DNA from 4 places in the Alkalimarinus alittae genome. Region 3 is predicted to be linked to each of the others. Evidence: predicted binding sites of a transcription regulator. Region 3 holds the regulator's gene; each other region holds the start of a gene.
The links. The regulator FNR, encoded in region 3, switches genes on or off when oxygen is low (the NO sensors DNR and NnrR bind a similar motif). The targets are predictions, from matches to a motif close to TTGATCTAGATCAA.
Positions count from the first base shown of each region.

Region 1: ubiT (ubiquinone anaerobic biosynthesis accessory factor UbiT) is a predicted target of FNR. The motif match lies at 2,129-2,142, and genes of this name have one in related genera.
Region 2: NKI27_RS04680 (L-lactate MFS transporter) is a predicted target of FNR. The motif match lies at 1,264-1,277, and genes of this name have one in related genera.
Region 4: NKI27_RS15050 (universal stress protein) is a predicted target of FNR. The motif match lies at 3,179-3,192, and genes of this name have one in related genera.

Region 1 covers NZ_CP100390.1:2,963,847-2,968,151, reverse strand. The annotation lists gene NKI27_RS13480 (ATP-binding protein) at 1-351, shown strand, start outside; gene NKI27_RS13475 (acyl carrier protein) at 437-676, shown strand; gene NKI27_RS13470 (Crp/Fnr family transcriptional regulator) at 764-1,444, opposite strand; gene ubiT (ubiquinone anaerobic biosynthesis accessory factor UbiT) at 1,575-2,066, opposite strand; gene NKI27_RS13460 (TIGR01212 family radical SAM protein) at 2,275-3,174, shown strand; gene ubiU (ubiquinone anaerobic biosynthesis protein UbiU) at 3,233-4,228, shown strand; gene NKI27_RS13450 (U32 family peptidase) at 4,263-4,305, shown strand, end outside.
Region 2 covers NZ_CP100390.1:1,058,591-1,062,895, forward strand. The annotation lists gene NKI27_RS04675 (GMC oxidoreductase) at 1-1,134, opposite strand, end outside; gene NKI27_RS04680 (L-lactate MFS transporter) at 1,372-2,613, shown strand; gene upp (uracil phosphoribosyltransferase) at 2,863-3,489, shown strand; gene NKI27_RS04690 (uracil-xanthine permease family protein) at 3,500-4,305, shown strand, end outside.
Region 3 covers NZ_CP100390.1:884,916-889,220, forward strand. The annotation lists gene dnaB (replicative DNA helicase) at 1-379, shown strand, start outside; gene alr (alanine racemase) at 379-1,470, shown strand; gene NKI27_RS03895 (hypothetical protein) at 1,590-2,003, shown strand; gene fnr (fumarate/nitrate reduction transcriptional regulator Fnr) at 2,260-3,021, opposite strand; gene NKI27_RS03905 (hypothetical protein) at 3,155-4,264, opposite strand.
Region 4 covers NZ_CP100390.1:3,325,775-3,330,079, reverse strand. The annotation lists gene NKI27_RS15060 (SDR family NAD(P)-dependent oxidoreductase) at 1-593, opposite strand, end outside; gene NKI27_RS15055 (MBL fold metallo-hydrolase) at 879-1,970, shown strand; gene NKI27_RS15050 (universal stress protein) at 2,026-2,943, opposite strand; gene NKI27_RS15045 (ABC transporter transmembrane domain-containing protein) at 3,362-4,305, opposite strand, start outside.

The DNA.
Region 1 (4,305 bases), 2.1 Mb from region 3:
GCAGTAACGGTTAAAGACGCTGCGGCAGAAGACTTTTCGATTGTTGTTGATGGCTCAGACGAGCTTAAAGTATTAGCGCCTTCGACGAGTATCATGTATCGCTCTGCTTCGCCCGATCAGCCTGCGTATATTGAAGAGGGCGACACGGTCACGGTTGATCAGACCCTTTGTTTGTTAGAAGCGATGAAAATGTTTCAACCATTATCGCTGTCGAGCTTTAATAAAAAAGGTAAAGACGTGTACCCCGCTGATCAAAAGTACAAAATTACGCATATAAAAGGGGTGGCCGGACAGCAAGTTAACCGAGGTGACCTGTTATTTGTAATTAAACCTGTAAAGGTCGAAGCCTGACCTTTACATTCAATCTCAACACTAGAACTTTGAATCTAGAACTTAACACTTATAGAACGATTTGAAACTAAATGGAGAAGACTCAATGTCTGATATTCAAGAACGTATTATAAAAGTAATTTGTGATCAGCTCGATGTAGAAGCCGATAAAGTAACCGCTGAAGCACACTTTATTGATGATCTGGGTGCAGATTCATTAGACACTGTTGAACTCGTCATGGCGTTTGAAGAAGAGTTTGATGTAGAAATACCAGACGATATGGCTGAGCAGATAAAAACGGTGAATGATGTGGTTGCTTTGGTTTCAGACAAGGTAAGCGCATAGCGTTTAGGTGACAGTTAGCGCGCTAAGTCATTTAACCCGCTAACTGCCGACTGAGTAAGCCTTGAATTCAACATCTGAACCTAAGGCTTACTCAAACGATTTTAGTTTATCAACATCTTTGATAATGATGACTTTACCCTGAGTCTCTAATATTTCACGCTCTTTTAGCGTGTTAAATATCCGGGAAAGTGTTTCGGGCTTAATCGATAGACGTGACGCGATCAACTGCTTTTGAATGGATAGCTCAACTCGACTATTGGTTTCACCTTGCTTTTCAAGCTCATTTAAGAAAAATCTGACCACTCTATAAGTGGCGTTTTTCATGGTGAGATTCTCAATTTCGTTCAGTCTGCCCCTGAGTCGTAGCGCTAGATCACCTAATAAACTTAAGCAGGTTTTTGGGTTTTCTTCCAAAATAGAAAGGAAGTGCTTACTGTTGAAAGAAAGCACTTTTGAGCTTGAAATTGCGGTCGCGGTTACAGGGTAATCATCTTTATTCATAAACATGACGGCTTCGGCAAACGTCTGCCCAGGCATAAGAATTTCGATAACTTTTTCATTACCATCTGGTGTTAATCGAGTGAGCTTTATTTGCCCCGACAGTATCAGGTAAAAATGGTCAGCCTGTTCACCTTGAAAGAATAAGTGCTGGTCAGGTTCAACTTCACATAACTTAGTTGTGCGGGCGACTTCGACCAAGGCTTTCTCTGATAAACCAGAGAATAGGTAGTGTTTCTTAATTTGTTCTAGCTTCAATTCATCTAACATGGGCATCACACTTAAATTTGGGTTTGGGTTATGTTACCACCAGCCTTTCCAGATTTGGCATGCCTATAAAGGAGTAATTGATATAAAGTCGTTAGAATGTTGACCTAGAACAACCTAATTTTGCATCAGACTACGAGGCAAAAATACTAACAAACTCGCCCGCGCTACTTAAAAGAAAGCGTAACTCATTTGATAGCTCATTGGTATCTAGGGCATCGATAAGATTCTTTACTTCTAACCCTAACTCAGTATCGCCCTCAATTAGCAACCGCCTTTGAAAGAATAACGTATCTGGGTCTTCTTTTCTTGCTGCTAGCAAAATAAATTCATTTAAATTACCGCTAATGCTTACATCGTGCATGCCAAATGGCTGCAATGCAATTTTGCCGTCATGCCCAAGGCTAAAATACCAATTAATATTAAGGTCGTTTATTTTAACTAATAACCAACGGTTTCTTAGAAACTCACACTCGCCAGACTCGAGGGCTTCTTTAAATACTTGCTGTAGCACTTTAGTCATTGCCAGTCTCTGAGCCCCAAAAGGTACATGCGTCAGTGGCTTAGCTAAGATTCTAGGGAGTTGCGCATAAAATTTTGCAGGTGAAGGGGGTCTTGGAAACAAAATAAACTCCTAATAGTGGGGGGCGATTCGGAGACAATAGTGTGTTAGCTGTATGGGGTGCCTTGATGATCATCAACTCGCTTTTTAAAAACCTCTGTTAGCCTCTTCAAAATTTGCGCAACTCATTGAAAAGGCATTCACATTTTATGCAGTGTTTATGGTCATCTTCAGCCTTTAAACAAAATTCATCCACTAAGGCTGTTTGACAATGGATTTAACAAAACACGCCACGACGCTAGGCCGTCACCTAAAACAAAAGTGGGGCGAGCGCGTTCATAAGGTTTCTATCAACGCGGCATTCACTTGTCCAAACCGAGATGGCTCGAAAGGTATTGGGGGTTGTACCTTTTGTAATAACGCATCGTTTTCACCCTCTGACAAAAAGATTGTCACGCCAATTTCTGAGCAGGTGTTAGCAGGGCAAAAAGTGATTGTTAAACGCACTGGGGCGAAAAAGTATTTGGCTTATTTTCAGTCATATACCAACACATACGCCGAAATTGATTACTTAAAAACGTTATATGAAAGTGCGTTAAATAGCCCCAATGTGGTGGGTATATCCGTAGGCACAAGGCCAGACTGTGTACCTGATGCAGTGCTTGATCTACTGCAGTCGTATCAACAGAAAGGCCATGAGGTATGGCTTGAATTAGGCCTGCAATCTTCATTTGATGCTTCATTGCAGCGCGTTAATCGAGGTCACGGTTTTGCGGAGTATGTTGACGCGGTTCAGCGTGCGAGAAGTCGAGGCTTACAGGTTTGTACTCACCTTATCGCAGGAATGCCAAGCGAGAAACCAGAAGACACTCTAGTGTCACTCGAAAAGGTATTAGCATTGGGTACAGATGGCTTAAAGATACACCCTCTGCATGTGGTTAAAGGGACTCAACTAGCGCGTGAGTGGAAGCGGGGAGAGTACCAGCCTATGACTCAGGCGGACTATGTTCAGTTGGTCGCAGAGATTATTAGGCGAACGCCGAAGTCGATTATTTTTCATCGATTTACCGGTACCGCATCAGAAGAGTTGCTGCTCGCGCCAGCGTGGTGTAGTAAAAAATGGATCGTACTAAATGATATCTGTAACGCCCTAGAACCTGAACGTGCTTAATCACAAACAATGAATACTTTATATAACGCCAATTAAATTTGGATAAAAGGAGAAATACGTGGAACTGGTCTGTCCAGCAGGTAGTCTTTCTGCTCTAAAAATCGCGGTCGATAATGGTGCTGATGCGGTATATATCGGTTTTAAAGATGATACAAATGCGAGGCATTTTGCCGGACTTAATTTTGCCGATAAAAAAGCACAAGATGGCTTAGCTTATGCCCGAGAAAAAGGCGTAAAGGTGTTTGTGGCTATTAACACTTACTCTCAGGCTGCAGGTTGGTCACGCTGGCAGAGAGCCGTAGATGCTTCGAACGAATTAGGCGTTAATGCCTTAATTTGTGCTGATATGGCGGTTATGGATTACGCTGCAGAACGGTATCCTGAGCTGCCATTGCACCTATCGGTTCAGGGCTCCGCAACTAATTATGAAACCTTAACGTTTTATAAAAATAATTTTGGTATCCGTCGAGCGGTTCTGCCTCGTGTATTGTCGCTCAAACAAGTTGAAACCGTTGCCCAATATTCGCCTGTTGAGCTTGAAGTATTTGCCTTTGGTAGCTTGTGTATCATGGCCGAGGGTCGCTGTTATCTCTCTTCTTATTTAACCGACGAATCACCCAATACCTGTGGTGCCTGCTCCCCAGCAAAAGATGTTCGCTGGGAGCAAACTGAATCGGGTCTTGAAGCTCGGCTCAATGATGTCTTGATCGACCGGTTTGAAGAAGGCGAAAACGCAGGCTACCCAACACTGTGTAAAGGTCGTTTTAAAGTAGGGGATAAAACCTTTCACGCTATCGAAGAACCCACCAGTCTTAACACAATAGAGCTGATACCTCAGCTGCAAGCCGCTGGTATTAAAGCGGTTAAGATTGAAGGGCGACAACGAAGCCCCGCCTACGTTGAAAACGTGGTTAGAACGTGGCGAAGAGCGATCGATCTATACAACACAAACCCCGAGCAGTTCAGAGTTAAAAAGCAGTGGAAAGAAGATCTAGCAAAAGTGTCTGAGGGCACACAAACCACATTGGGTGCATATACCCGCGCATGGCAATAATCTGGACTACAGGTGAGAAAAGAAAGGTAAAAATATGAAGTTATCTCTCGGTCCGATTCTTTACTATTGGACAAAAC
Region 2 (4,305 bases), 170 kb from region 3:
CGTCACTGGGTGGCGTATCCACTGCCAGACCATTTTAGACACGCGAGAGATAACATTACCCCCTCGAACCATCGGTACCATAGCGAGTCGCCAGAAACCTGCTCCTGCTGAATAACGCACTGTTTCTAAATGGCTATGTTCGTCGGTGTGAAGCAGTGCGCCGATGGCGATGCCTTCAGAATAGTCTTTCTTTTGACTGGCGGTAGTAACGGCAATAACAGCTTCAGAGTTAGTGCGAATACCGTAACCCAAGCGATCTGAAATTCTAGGAAGAGAGGTTTCTTTGAGCTTGAGCAACAACTTTATAGTGCCCATAACGCCGCCAGCAAAGATAACACCTTTAGTATGAAGCGTTCCTGACTCGCCAAAATAGCGTGTTGAGTTTTTCCAGTCGACACTATAGCCATGAATACCCCCCGCAAGATACTCTCTAACATCAATCACTTCTGACTCTGCTTTAATTTCTGCCCCATTTTGCTGTGCAAAATAGAGATAGTTTTTGTCTAGGGTGTTCTTTGCATTAAATCGGCAGCCTAGCATGCAACCGCCGCAAAAAGTGCAGCCTACGCGGTCAGGCCCTTTGCCTTCAAAATAAGGGTCAGGTACTTTTTTACCGGGTTCACCAAAAAATACCGCCACGTTCGGCGCTTCAAAGGCGTCCTCTTTACCAATATTGTTTGCCAGTTGTTGTAGGGCTTTATCGCCATGCTCTTTTCTGGGAGACGGCGTTGCACCCAGCATGGTAAGTGCTGTTTTGTAATGAGGCGTAAGTTCCTCTTCCCAGTTCCCTAAGTGTTTCCAGCTATCCGATTCGAAAAAAGACTTTTTAGGGACGGGTAACGTGTTGGCATAGACTAAAGAACCACCGCCTACACCAACACCTGACAATACGGTGACATGGCGAAAAAAGGTCATTTTGAATAGGCCGAAACATTTGAGTAAAGGTAGCCATAACCACTTTTTTAGCTTCCAATTAGTGGTAGGGAAGTCTTTAGCTTTAAGCCATTTCCCTTTTTCAATGACTAATACTTTATAGCCTTTTTCTGATAAGCGTAACGCAGAGACTGAGCCGCCAAATCCGCTGCCAATAACAATGTAGTCGTAATCAAAATGGTGATTTTGGGGTTGGTTCATGCTTACACCTTAGATTTATTATTGTATTTTTAAGTCGTGCTAGATCATGTTGTTAAGTTATTGTGTACCAGACTAATAGATGATCACAAGCCTCTTTTAATCAATAGCGCTTGGCTCTTAATTTAGCGCTTGATCTTATACAAGTACAACTCTCCCTATATCCGCTTTAATGCCGCAATTATAGATATTCAAGCTCACATACGAACAGCACTACTAAGATTGCAAGAGGGATAATAGATGAAGAACAAAGGGTGGCGCGTCACGTTGGCGGGTACAGGTATCAATTTAGCTTTAGGGGTACTTTATACTTGGAGTATTTTTAAGAAAGAGATATCAGAGTCGATTCAACAGGGCGGTGTGTTTAGCTGGGATTTATCATCGATTAACGATCCTTATGCGGTTGCTTGTCTTACATTTGCATTGACGATGGTGGTCGCTGGAAAATGCCAGGATCGGTTTGGTCCGCGAGTAACGGCAATTTTAGGCGGTTTATTAGTAGGAGCAGGTTTTTTAATTATCTCCCAGACCGCTGATTACTGGGGTTGGATTATTGGTTTTGGCGTGCTTGCGGGGGCCGGTATTGGCTTTGGTTATTCTTCTGCGACACCGCCTGCGTTGCGGTGGTTTCCTTCAGCTAAAACAGGCCTGATTGCCGGTATTGTCGTATCAGGCTTTGGCTTGGCACCGGTTTATATTGCACCGCTTGCAAGCTATCTTACGGGCGAATTGGGACTTCAAACGACGATGATGATATTAGGCGTAGGCTTTACTGTTGTTGTGTGTTCATTAGCCATGCTTTTAAGTAATCCGCCTGAACACTATAGTGTAAATGAACCTGCTGCCTCACAAGCGACGGCTGCTCGTGAGTTGCTTCCATCGGAATTACTTAAAGAATCAAAGTTCTATATCTTGTGGACTATTTACTTCATTGGTGCAGGTGCCGGATTGATGGTTATCGGCAGTGTTGCGGGTATGGCCAAGCAAAGCATGGGGGCGATGGCATTTATGGCAGTGGTTATTATGGCCGTAGGTAATGCGGGTGGCCGTGTTGTCGCGGGTGTATTGTCTGACCGTATAGGGCGCATTAATACATTGTTTGCGATGTTGATTTTCCAAGCGGTACTGATGTTTTCGGCCATACCACTTTTGGGCGGAAATGATGCCAGTGCCGTTGCGCTGATTGTACTCGCTACCTTTATTGGCTTTAACTATGGTACCAATCTTTCATTGTTCCCTGCATTTGCTAAGGGGCTTTGGGGAGCCAAAAACTTTGGAACTAACTACGGTATGCTGTTCACCGCGTGGGGGGTGGGTGCATTTGTGTTGGTTAGGGTTGCAGAAGTGCTAAAAGCGTCTAGCGGTTCATTTACTAGCTCTTTCGCTGTTGCGGGTGGCTTGTTAGTGTTCAGCGCTTTGTTGACTTTTATGCTACGAGAGAAAAAAGAAACGGCAGACCTCAGTTTGGCTCATGCCGCATAATTAGCATTAAGCACCCATTTTCTACTTTGTTTCATTGATAAAGCCCTTGGATTAAACCCAGGGGCTTTTTTTAGGCTTACATTTTATGAAAAACTGACGAGCACGTTCAATTTTGTTTATAAGCTAGATCGCAACCGTTATACTTTTCTGCAATTTGAGACCGTTCGTATGTTACATTTTTGGGTAAATATCAAAAACGAGTCTCAGCAAAATATTTAATTCTTCGCAACAGAATAGAGGTGATAGTAGATGGCTGTTTATGAAATAAAGCACCCGCTAGTGCAGCACAAACTAGGGTTAATGCGGGAAGCGGAGATTAGCACCAAGCGTTTTAGGGAGCTAGCGACAGAAGTGGGTTGCCTATTAACGTATGAAGCCACTAAAGATTTACCACTAGAAACAACCGCCATTGAAAGCTGGGCAGGCCCTATCGAAGTTGAGCAAATCCAAGGCAAAAAAGTCACAGTTGTGCCGATATTGAGAGCGGGATTGGGCATGATGGACGGCGTCTTACAGTTAGTGCCTAGTGCAAAAGTGAGCGTGGTTGGCCTGTACCGTGATGAAGAAACGTTAGAACCAGTGCCTTATTTTGAAAAGCTAGTGGGTAAAATAGAAGACCGAATTTCGTTGGTGATTGACCCTATGCTGGCAACAGGAGGGTCGATGGTTGCGACAATTGAAATGTTGAAAAAAGCCGGTTGCGAAGAGATCAAAGTGTTGGTGTTAGTGGCAGCCCCTGAAGGTATCAAGCGTGTGACGGATGCGTACCCCGAAATTGACATCTATGTAGCATCAGTCGACCGCTGCCTCGATGAAAACGGATATATCTTACCGGGCTTAGGGGATGCCGGTGATAAAATATTTGGTACCAAATAAGGGCGAACAAATGAACTCAACATCTTCAGATGTAAGCAGAACGCCTGCTTGGCACAATGCACTCGCAGGCTCACAAATTCTATTAGTGGCCTTTGGCGCCTTGGTGTTGGTACCCCTGATTACAGGTCTTGACCCTAGCGTGGCACTGTTCACTGCAGGTATGGGGACACTGTTATTTCAATTGGTGACTAAAAGAACGGTGCCTATTTTCCTTGCTTCATCATTTGCCTTTATTGCGCCTATCATCTATGGCACTCAAACGTGGGGTTTACCTGCCACAATGGGCGGATTGGTGGCTGCCGGTGGGCTCTATATTTTAATGAGCTTTGCCGTTCGAATTTATGGCACTGATTTTCTTGATCGACTGCTGCCGCCCGTTGTAATTGGTCCGGTTATTATGGTGATCGGCCTTGGGCTTGCGCCCGTTGCGGTTAATATGGCGATGGGTAAAACAGGTGATGGCTCTGCCGAGTTGATGCCTTATAACACAGCCCTAATCGTATCGCTAACGAGTCTTTTTGTGACGTTACTGGTGGCTATAAAGGGGCATGGAATATTTAGGTTACTGCCTATTTTATCTGGCATTGTGACGGGGTACGTACTGTCGTTATTTCTGGGGCTTGTTAGTTTTGCGCCATTAGAGAGTGCTGCTTGGTTTGCCATGCCTAACTTTGTTATGCCTGAGTGGAACTGGCAAGCGGTGCTATTTATGATCCCTGTTGCGATTGCCCCTGCGATTGAGCATGTAGGCGATATCATGGCGATTGGAACGGTCACAGGGAAAGATTACCTGAAGAAACCTGGCTTGCAAAATAC
Region 3 (4,305 bases):
AATGCAGGTGCCGGGTAATAGTGAAGGCCGTACCTCTGAAATATCTGAAATATCTCGGTCTTTAAAAGCCTTAGCAAAAGAACTTAAATGCCCTGTTGTTGCGCTATCTCAGCTTAACCGAAGTTTGGAGCAGCGGCCGAATAAGCGCCCGATCAACTCAGACTTGCGTGAGTCGGGTGCGATCGAGCAGGATGCCGATATCATCATGTTTATCTATCGAGATGATTACTATAACGAAGATAGCCCTGATAAGGGGATAGCAGAGATTATTATTGGTAAGCAGCGAAACGGGCCTACTGGCACGATTAAGCTAGGCTTTCAGGGACAATTTACCAAGTTTGAAGATTTGGCTCACGTTGATTACGGTGATGAGTTTTAATGACCAGACCGATCGTTGCAACTATAGATTTGCAAGCATTTAAGGCAAATTATGCGTTAGCAAAAAAATTTGCAGGTGATGCCTTGTGCGTAGCGGTTATTAAGGCGAATGGCTATGGGCATGGTATTTGTGAAGTTGCAAAAGCGTTACCTGACTCGACGCTCGCCGTCGCCTGTGTCGATGAAGCTATGCTGTTACGCAACGAAGGCATTGATAACCCTGTAGTGGTTCTTGAAGGGGCTTTCACGGGTGAAGAACTAGCGTTTGCTGCTGCACATAAGTTGCAGTTAATTGTTCATGCTGATTATCAAATTGAGCAATTAGCTCAATTCCAACATAAAGATGCTGTGATTGATGTTTGGCTTAAACTTAATACTGGCATGAATCGCTTGGGGTTTTCTCCGGCTATTTCAGTTGATGTATTAACTAAACTTAAAGCGCTTACTTCGGTTCACGTAGTGGGTGTGATGACTCATTTTTCATCTGCTGACGAAATTGATAAGGCAGTGACGGAACAGCAATTAGCGCTGTTCCGCTCAGCCGTTCATGAAATGGGGGTTGCAGCAGATGGGTTACTGTTAACGGCTGCAAATTCAGCCGCGTTGATAGAGCATAAAGCAACCCGCCTCGACTGCGTGAGGCCTGGTGTGATGTTGTATGGGTCTTCCCCTTTAGATCACTTATCATCAGAGGCAATGGGCTTAAAGGCTGTTATGTCGCTGCAGTCGCGTATTATGGCGATACATGAGATCGAGGCTGGTGATTGTGTCGGTTATGCCGGCACGTGGCGAGCAAGCCGTACAACCAAAATCGGTACAATTGCAGCTGGCTACGGCGATGGATATCCTCGTCACGCTGAGACAGGTACACCTGTTTGGATAGGCGACAGGGTAGTGCCATTAATTGGCCGTGTCTCGATGGATATGTTGAGTGTTGATCTTAGTTACCATCCAGAAGTAAACGTAGGTGATGAAGTTGAGTTATGGGGAAAAAATATCTCAGTCGATGAAGTTGCCAAATCTGCTGGAACGATTAGTTATGAGCTGTTAACAGGGGTAACCGCTAGGGTACCTCGAAGATACGTTTCTTAAGCGCTGCTGTAAGTAAAGTGGCGCTTCAACGAAAGACAGTTGCAGTAAGTCAATTATCCTCCTTATATTTTCATATACACTGATACCTTCTAATTTATTTCGATTACTTGGATAACCTAATGATTAGTTGGAAAGCGCTTATTGTCGGGCTGATAGTGACGATTTTGGTCGGTCTATTTGGTCAGGCTCTTTATGTCTTGCTCGCATCATATATTGGCATGGCCGCGAGTGATTACGTCTTTTTTTCAACCTATAAGCAAGAAATTTGGTTTGTATTTGCCGTATTAGTTTATTGCTTAACGATGGCGTTTGGTGGTCTATTGACGGGTACGATGGCCTCTCATTATAAGGTAACGCATGCTTCCGTTGTTGGTTTTCTTGCCGGAATAGCCTCCATCATGTCTTCTGCAGAACGGGGTGATATTACCTTCATGGCTGTTGTGATGGTTTTTCTTGGGTGCTTATTTGCCTGTTTTGGCGGAGTGTTTGCCCGTCGAGTATCTGAGCAGTATGAAGAAGATGTAGAGAATTAAAGGTATAACTAGCTAGGCTTAGGTTCACTTATTATTATGGAGTATATCTGAAATGAAATCAGTACTCATTAAGCCAGTAAAATGATATTTCATAATTTATTGCTTAAAGTGGGTGATTTTAGGGGTGAAAAACTACCATAAAGTGATATAAATCAATATTTGATTTTATACTAATAAGTAGGTATTATTCTTGTAGTTAATTAACGTCTAAACATAAAAAAAGAGGCATAAAGCCTCTTTTTTTAGCATGATTGTATTATTTTGGGTTTATGCATTTACTGTGGTTTTTTACGATATCGACTAAAGCGTCAATATCTTCTAGCACCACTTCACGACCCTGAACAGATATCAGGCCGCTTTTTTGAAAGCGAGTAAAAACACGGCTAACGGTTTCAACAGCAAGGCCTAAGTAGTTACCAATGTCGTTTCTTGGCATGGGAAGTCTAAAGCTTGTGCCTGAAAGTTTACGTAATTTAAATCGGCTAGAAAGGCTTAGCAGTAATGATGCAATTCGCTCTTCTGCGGTATTTTTACTAAGTAACATTGTAAGCTGTCGGCTGCCTTGAATTTCTTTGCTCATTAATGAGAAAAAGTGATGTTGAAGGGTTGGTATTTTTGAGGCCAATGTTTCAAGTTGACTAAACGGAATCTCGCACACACTGGCCCTTTCAAGCGCTTTAGCAGAGCAGCTGTATGAATCTGTGTTGGTGCTATCGAGGCCAATAATTTCCCCTGGTAAATAAAAGCCTGTGACTTGTTCTTCACCGTCTTCTGTGACTGAATAAGTTTTAATTGCGCCGCTACGGACAGCGAATAAAGACTTAAAGGGGGAGTGTTCTTTAAATATATGATCACCACGATTGATGGTCTTTCCTTGCTTTATCAGGTCTTCAAGGCGATCAATTTCATCTTTGTTGACAGCAATTGGGATGCACAAATTGCTCAGACTGCACTGTAAGCAGGATTGATTAATTCCTGTAGTGGGCTGTGGGTCTATTGCTGCGATTTTTTCGCTCATCTCGCTCTACTCAGTTAATAGCTTGTATATCAGCAGAATATTTATGTTATTTATTACTTAGTTTATATGATTCTAACATATAAAAAAATAGGGGTAGGGAGAAGGGGGTAAAAGTAGGTAGTAATATAATCATTCAATACTTTGGTCTAATGTAGCCTCCGTAACTAAAGGGCAGTTGATTATTTATTATGCGTTGATAATATTGGTCGAGTTGGTCTACGTTGTGTATAAATGCGTTTTCTATCAAGCTAGTAGCACCTAAACCAATACCGATTAAGTCGCCTGATATACCTTTAGAGACAGACGTGTCCTTTGAAAACTTAACATGATTAAGTTTGTTGAAGTTACTTTGAATCAGTCTTTCTTCAAATCTTTGATGACAATTACATTGAGTAGACTCATCTACTTCTACGCCAGATAGAACAGAAAGGCGCTCATCTTCGTCTATTACATAAATAGTGTCAGGATTAATAGCGATTAGGCCTTCAAGCTTTTCGCTCAGCTTGGCGCATGACTCGTGTTTTTTGGTCAGGAAACGAACGTTGACAGTTTTAAAGTCATATTGTTTGAATATCTTTACCTGCTCTGCCAAAAACTCAAAATCAATTGGGTCTTGATCTCTATTTTGTGTGCCAAGGCAAATATGATTAAATCCAAGGCCTTTTATAAGGGCAATAATGGCATCATCAGCAGGGACTTTATCGAGCTCTATAACAAAGGTCCCTCTGCTTTCGTCTTGTAGGTTGAAGGCTTTGTTGAGGGAGTACATAATCTCTGTCATTTCAGCCGGCGTTAATAATTGTGCTATGTCGCCCTGCCAATGAATATAGTTAATGCTGCGATCTTTTGGGATCAGAGCACTAACGAGATGGATCTCTTTAAGAAGGTAGTCAATATAATTTCTGACGGCTGTACTACTTAAATGGCCTGCTTTTGGGGTTGGATAGCTACATAAGGTGTTTTGTAGCGGCATTGATATGCACAACGCAAGTTCAGAATTGGTTTTGTTGCTGTTGGTTATGATGTCGGTGTAATTCTTTAAACTAAACTCTCTATCTTCTACAAACAAGCCAGGCTTATCCGGCGAGTCATATCGGAAGCTGTTAGTGCAAAATAGCCAGTCTTTGTGAGAGAGAATTTGTTCCATAGTTCGACTTGTTGGGTATGAGTTAACCCCAATAACATCCTGTATTGTTCTATGATTTGCCTTTATGGGAGTGATTTTCTCAAACGGAGAGCCCATTACGTTTCCTAAATTAAATCATGGTCTGAGACAAGCCTGAC
Region 4 (4,305 bases), 1.8 Mb from region 3:
TCAATTTCTCCTGGGCAGATGACGGAAACCGATATTCCTTTAAGCTTCAATTCTAGCCTGAGCACTTCTGCTAACCCGACGACACCAAATTTAGACGCGGCATAGGCTGCATGAGTATAGCTACCAACAATACCTGCTAGTGATGCGACCAGTATTAAATGACCACCTGATTGCATATGCTGCAAAACACTAAAAGCAAAGTTTCGGCTACCTATTAAATTAACGTTAATGACTTGCTCAAAGGTTTCATAAGACAGCTTTGAAAAGGTAGCGGTTCTTAGAATTCCAGCTGAATTAAGTGCAAAGTCAGGAACGCCTACCTCGCTCACAGCTGAATTCATGGCTTTGTCCAAGGCTTTCGGGTCAGCTATATCAACAATATAACGTTCAATTCTTTGGTCGTTATGCACGATTAGTTGGTTTAAATATTGGACTAAATCATCGCTGCGGCCGTGATCAAATATTGCAATGTTAGCGCCTTCTTGAATGAGTTCTTTGGCGATATTAAGCCCCAGACCACTCCCGCCGCCAGAGATAAAGGCTGTTTTTGGTTGACCGTATTTCCATGTTGATCGCTTATTATTCTTGTTCATTCTTGGTTCCTGATTTGAATATTTCATCGAAAATTGCTGCTAGGCTAATAAGTAATAGTGTAATTCAAAACAAAGGCTGGTCATTGACCAGATACGAATAAAAATTGATATTTTACGAATGATTTTAGAACGAGCTGATGTGAAAGTGTCGCTAGCCTTTCAGCTAGGGGTGAGGGGGCGATGTTCGTAATCAATCAATAAGTTGTCGCTAAATATCAATTATCTGACAATCTGAATACCTATAATAAACTCAACTTAACGACCAGTGATAAAGGCAATTTTTTTATGACGCATCAAGCTGCGACACAAGAACAACTAGAAATGCACGGCATTACAAAGATTAGTCATTTCAATAAAGCTCGAATCGATCTGTCTCCTCGAACCCGTTTAGAAACAGTTCGGAAGTCTTCAGAAGACTTCAGACACTATATGCTGAACCTAGATAAGCCTGTAGCATTTTATCAAAGCATCGATTTGATTCGTGTACCGTATCCAACAAAGTATGGGTTGCTGAATGCATCTAAAGTCTGGAGCCCTTTTATGCACATCATGAACCGCATGTTCGTGGTCCAGTTTGAGACGCCGGTTGGTCTAAAGACGCTATTATTTTCGCCGTCTGACATTCAGGGTAATGCTGAGACGCCTTTCTTTAAGAACTTGGATGCTGCTTGGGGGCCATTAGCCAAACCAATGGGCAAATTTATGGCGCCTATTTATAACGATGTTGAGCAAGCCCTAAGTAAGGTAGGTTTGAGGCCCGAAGATATTGATTTTATTTCTTATGATCACTTACATACACAAGATATTAGGAAGTGGCTTGGTTCCAACAAGCAGAAAGGGTACTTTCCTAATGCTAAGCTGTTGGTGATGCAGCAGGAGTGGACTTCAACCCAGTCGCTTCTACCACCGCAGCAACAATGGTACTGCCCGAATGGCATTGACGGGATAGATCCAGGCAAGGTCATTTTGCTTGATTCAAGTGTCATGTTAGGTGAAAGTGCGGCGTTAGTTCAAACACCTGGACATACCGAGGGAAATCACTCTTTGGTGGCAAATACACCAGATGGCCTATTCGTGACGAGTGAAAATGGTGTCTCAGCAGAAAGCTATTCTCCTCAACACTCTAATATTTCAGGTGTTCGTCAGTTTGCGCGTTCAACAGGCATGGAGGTCGTGTTAAATGGCAATACTCTAGAGGGTGGATTAGATCAATATATTTCAATGGTGATGGAAAAAACGATAGCCGGCCCGTCTAAGCGAAATCCGGATTTTAGTAATATTGCGCCTTCGTCTGAGCTGACTTCGTATTGGGGGTTTCCGGGTTTGAAACCAACCTTTTATGTGGGGCAGATGAAATTCGGTACACTAAGTAAATAGACGCATATATTTGAGAAATCGCGGCTCCACGCCGCGATTAATTTATATATAAATATTATTTAACAGGAGGGCTAAAAGAGTCTGGTTTTATAGCTAGCACTGAGCAGTCTAATTTTGACAGTATTTTCTCTGCAGTATTACCGATAAAGAACCCTTCTATGCCTGTTCTGGCAACCGTACCCATCACGACAGTGTCAATGTCTAGTGTTAAAGCGAGGTCGCTCACGACTTTATCAACATCGCCTTGAATAAAGTGATTTGCAGAGGGCGTGTTATCTAATTCGTACTCGCTTAAAAACGCCTTCCATAATTGCTCTTGTTGAATATGGAGATCTTTCACCGCTGATTCGGCTTTTTCGATAATGGCATGTTGGCCGCTCTCTTTTAGTAAGGATGCGTAGGGTACGTGCCAAGCGTGTACCACGTGGAGTTCGGCGTCAAATGCTTGTGCCATTTCTTTCGCCAGTCCAATAATTCCGCGATTAAGGTCGATGTTTTCTGGTTGGTCTGGGTCTATATCTACTGCCGCTAATAGCCGTTTGCATTGAAAAGACTTAGTCGGCTTATTTATCCAAACCGGAACAGACGACTTTCGAAATAGTTGTTGATCATTACTACCAAAAATTGAAACTCGGTTATGGCCCTTATCATCAGTCGGCTTTATGATTAAATCAAAGTTTTCTTTAACCGCTATGGTGACGACTTCAAGCGCACCTAAGGAGCCAGTAATGACTCTGATTTCGTGGTCTTCTGGGTTAGCGTTAGATTCTTTTAGTTGTCTTTCAATGGTGCCTTCTTGAATATGAATGTATGTCTGTTGCAAGCTGGCGAGTGGCGATGATATAGGCTTCAGAACACTCACGAAGCAAATGGTAGCGTTATGAAGCTTGGCTAACGTTAAGGTTTGTTTGATAGCTGATTTTGCATGACTTATTGGGTCAAGGTAACAGAGTATTTTCTTGATTTCTTTCATGTTAGGGACCTATATCCACGTATACATAATAAAAGCGAACAGGGGTTGAGGGTTACAGGTTAATCGCCATTATTTGTGATGTTAATATGTGGAGCAGCGACGTTTAATGGTGCTATCCTGCGGTTTATTTATATATAGCTAAAGTGTATCGTCATATTGATTACAACATAAATAAAGGATGCCGAGCAAGCGTATTGGAGAGATAAACACTCGAAAAAAACAGGGTTAAAATTTTTTGATTTATATCACTCCAAAACCCAGTGTTTGGGTGCTTTTCTTGCTTTTTTAAAGGCTAAAAAGATTGCGAATCTAGACGTGGGTCATTGCAATTTTAGCTAGTTAACAGGATAACTAGCATTGGAGGCATTTAATCGATAAACGAATCACTATTTGAGTGGCGGAGACCCAACTCTAAAGGTTACATCTGCCTAAATTGCAATTCAACAAGCCGCTGATATAGCTCACTTGTTTCCATTAAATGTTGATGGCTTCCTATATCGATCAACTGGCCATTATCAAGCACTGCAATTTTATCGGCATGTTGAATCGTGGATAAACGATGAGCAATGATGAGCGTGGTCCGGCCTTTCATTAGCGCTTGAAGTGCTTGCTGTACATGATGTTCACTTTCGCTATCTAAAGCACTGGTTGCTTCATCTAACAATAGTATTTTAGGGTCTTTTAGTATCGCTCTAGCGATGGCAATACGTTGTCGTTGACCGCCTGATAGCCTCACGCCTCTTTCGCCTAAAAAGCTTTTATATCCTTCGGGTAGTTTCAATATGAATTCATGTGCATGGGCTTTTTTGGCCGCGTTTATGACGTCTTCATCACTCGCATCGGGGTTGCCGTAACGGATGTTGTGGAATACATCATGGCTAAATAAGGCGGGTTGCTGAGGAACTAACGCCATCTGTTTACGGAGGTCATTGGGGTCAATTTGTCTAATGTCGGTTCCCCCCAGAGTGATTGAGCCTGACTGTGGGTCGTAAAATCGTTGTATTAACTCAAACAGTGTCGTTTTTCCTGCACCTGATGGTCCTACTAATGCGAGTACTTTACCTTGTTCCGCAATAAGCGATAACAATGTCGTGGCAGGTTGATTAGGGCGAGAAGGGTAGTGGAATGTGACATTTTTAAATGTGATCTCAGCAGTGAGGCTAGCCGTTGAGATACTATGGGATTCCGGCGGGAGTATATGGCTTTTTTCTTGTAAAATTTCTACTAGCCGTTCAGTCGCGCCTGCGGCTTGTTGAAGTTGGCCAAATACTTCAGAGATGGTCGCTAGAGAAGAGCCGACTAATATGGCATAGAACACAAATGCTGCTAAATCTCCTCCCGACATTTGGCCAGAGATTACGT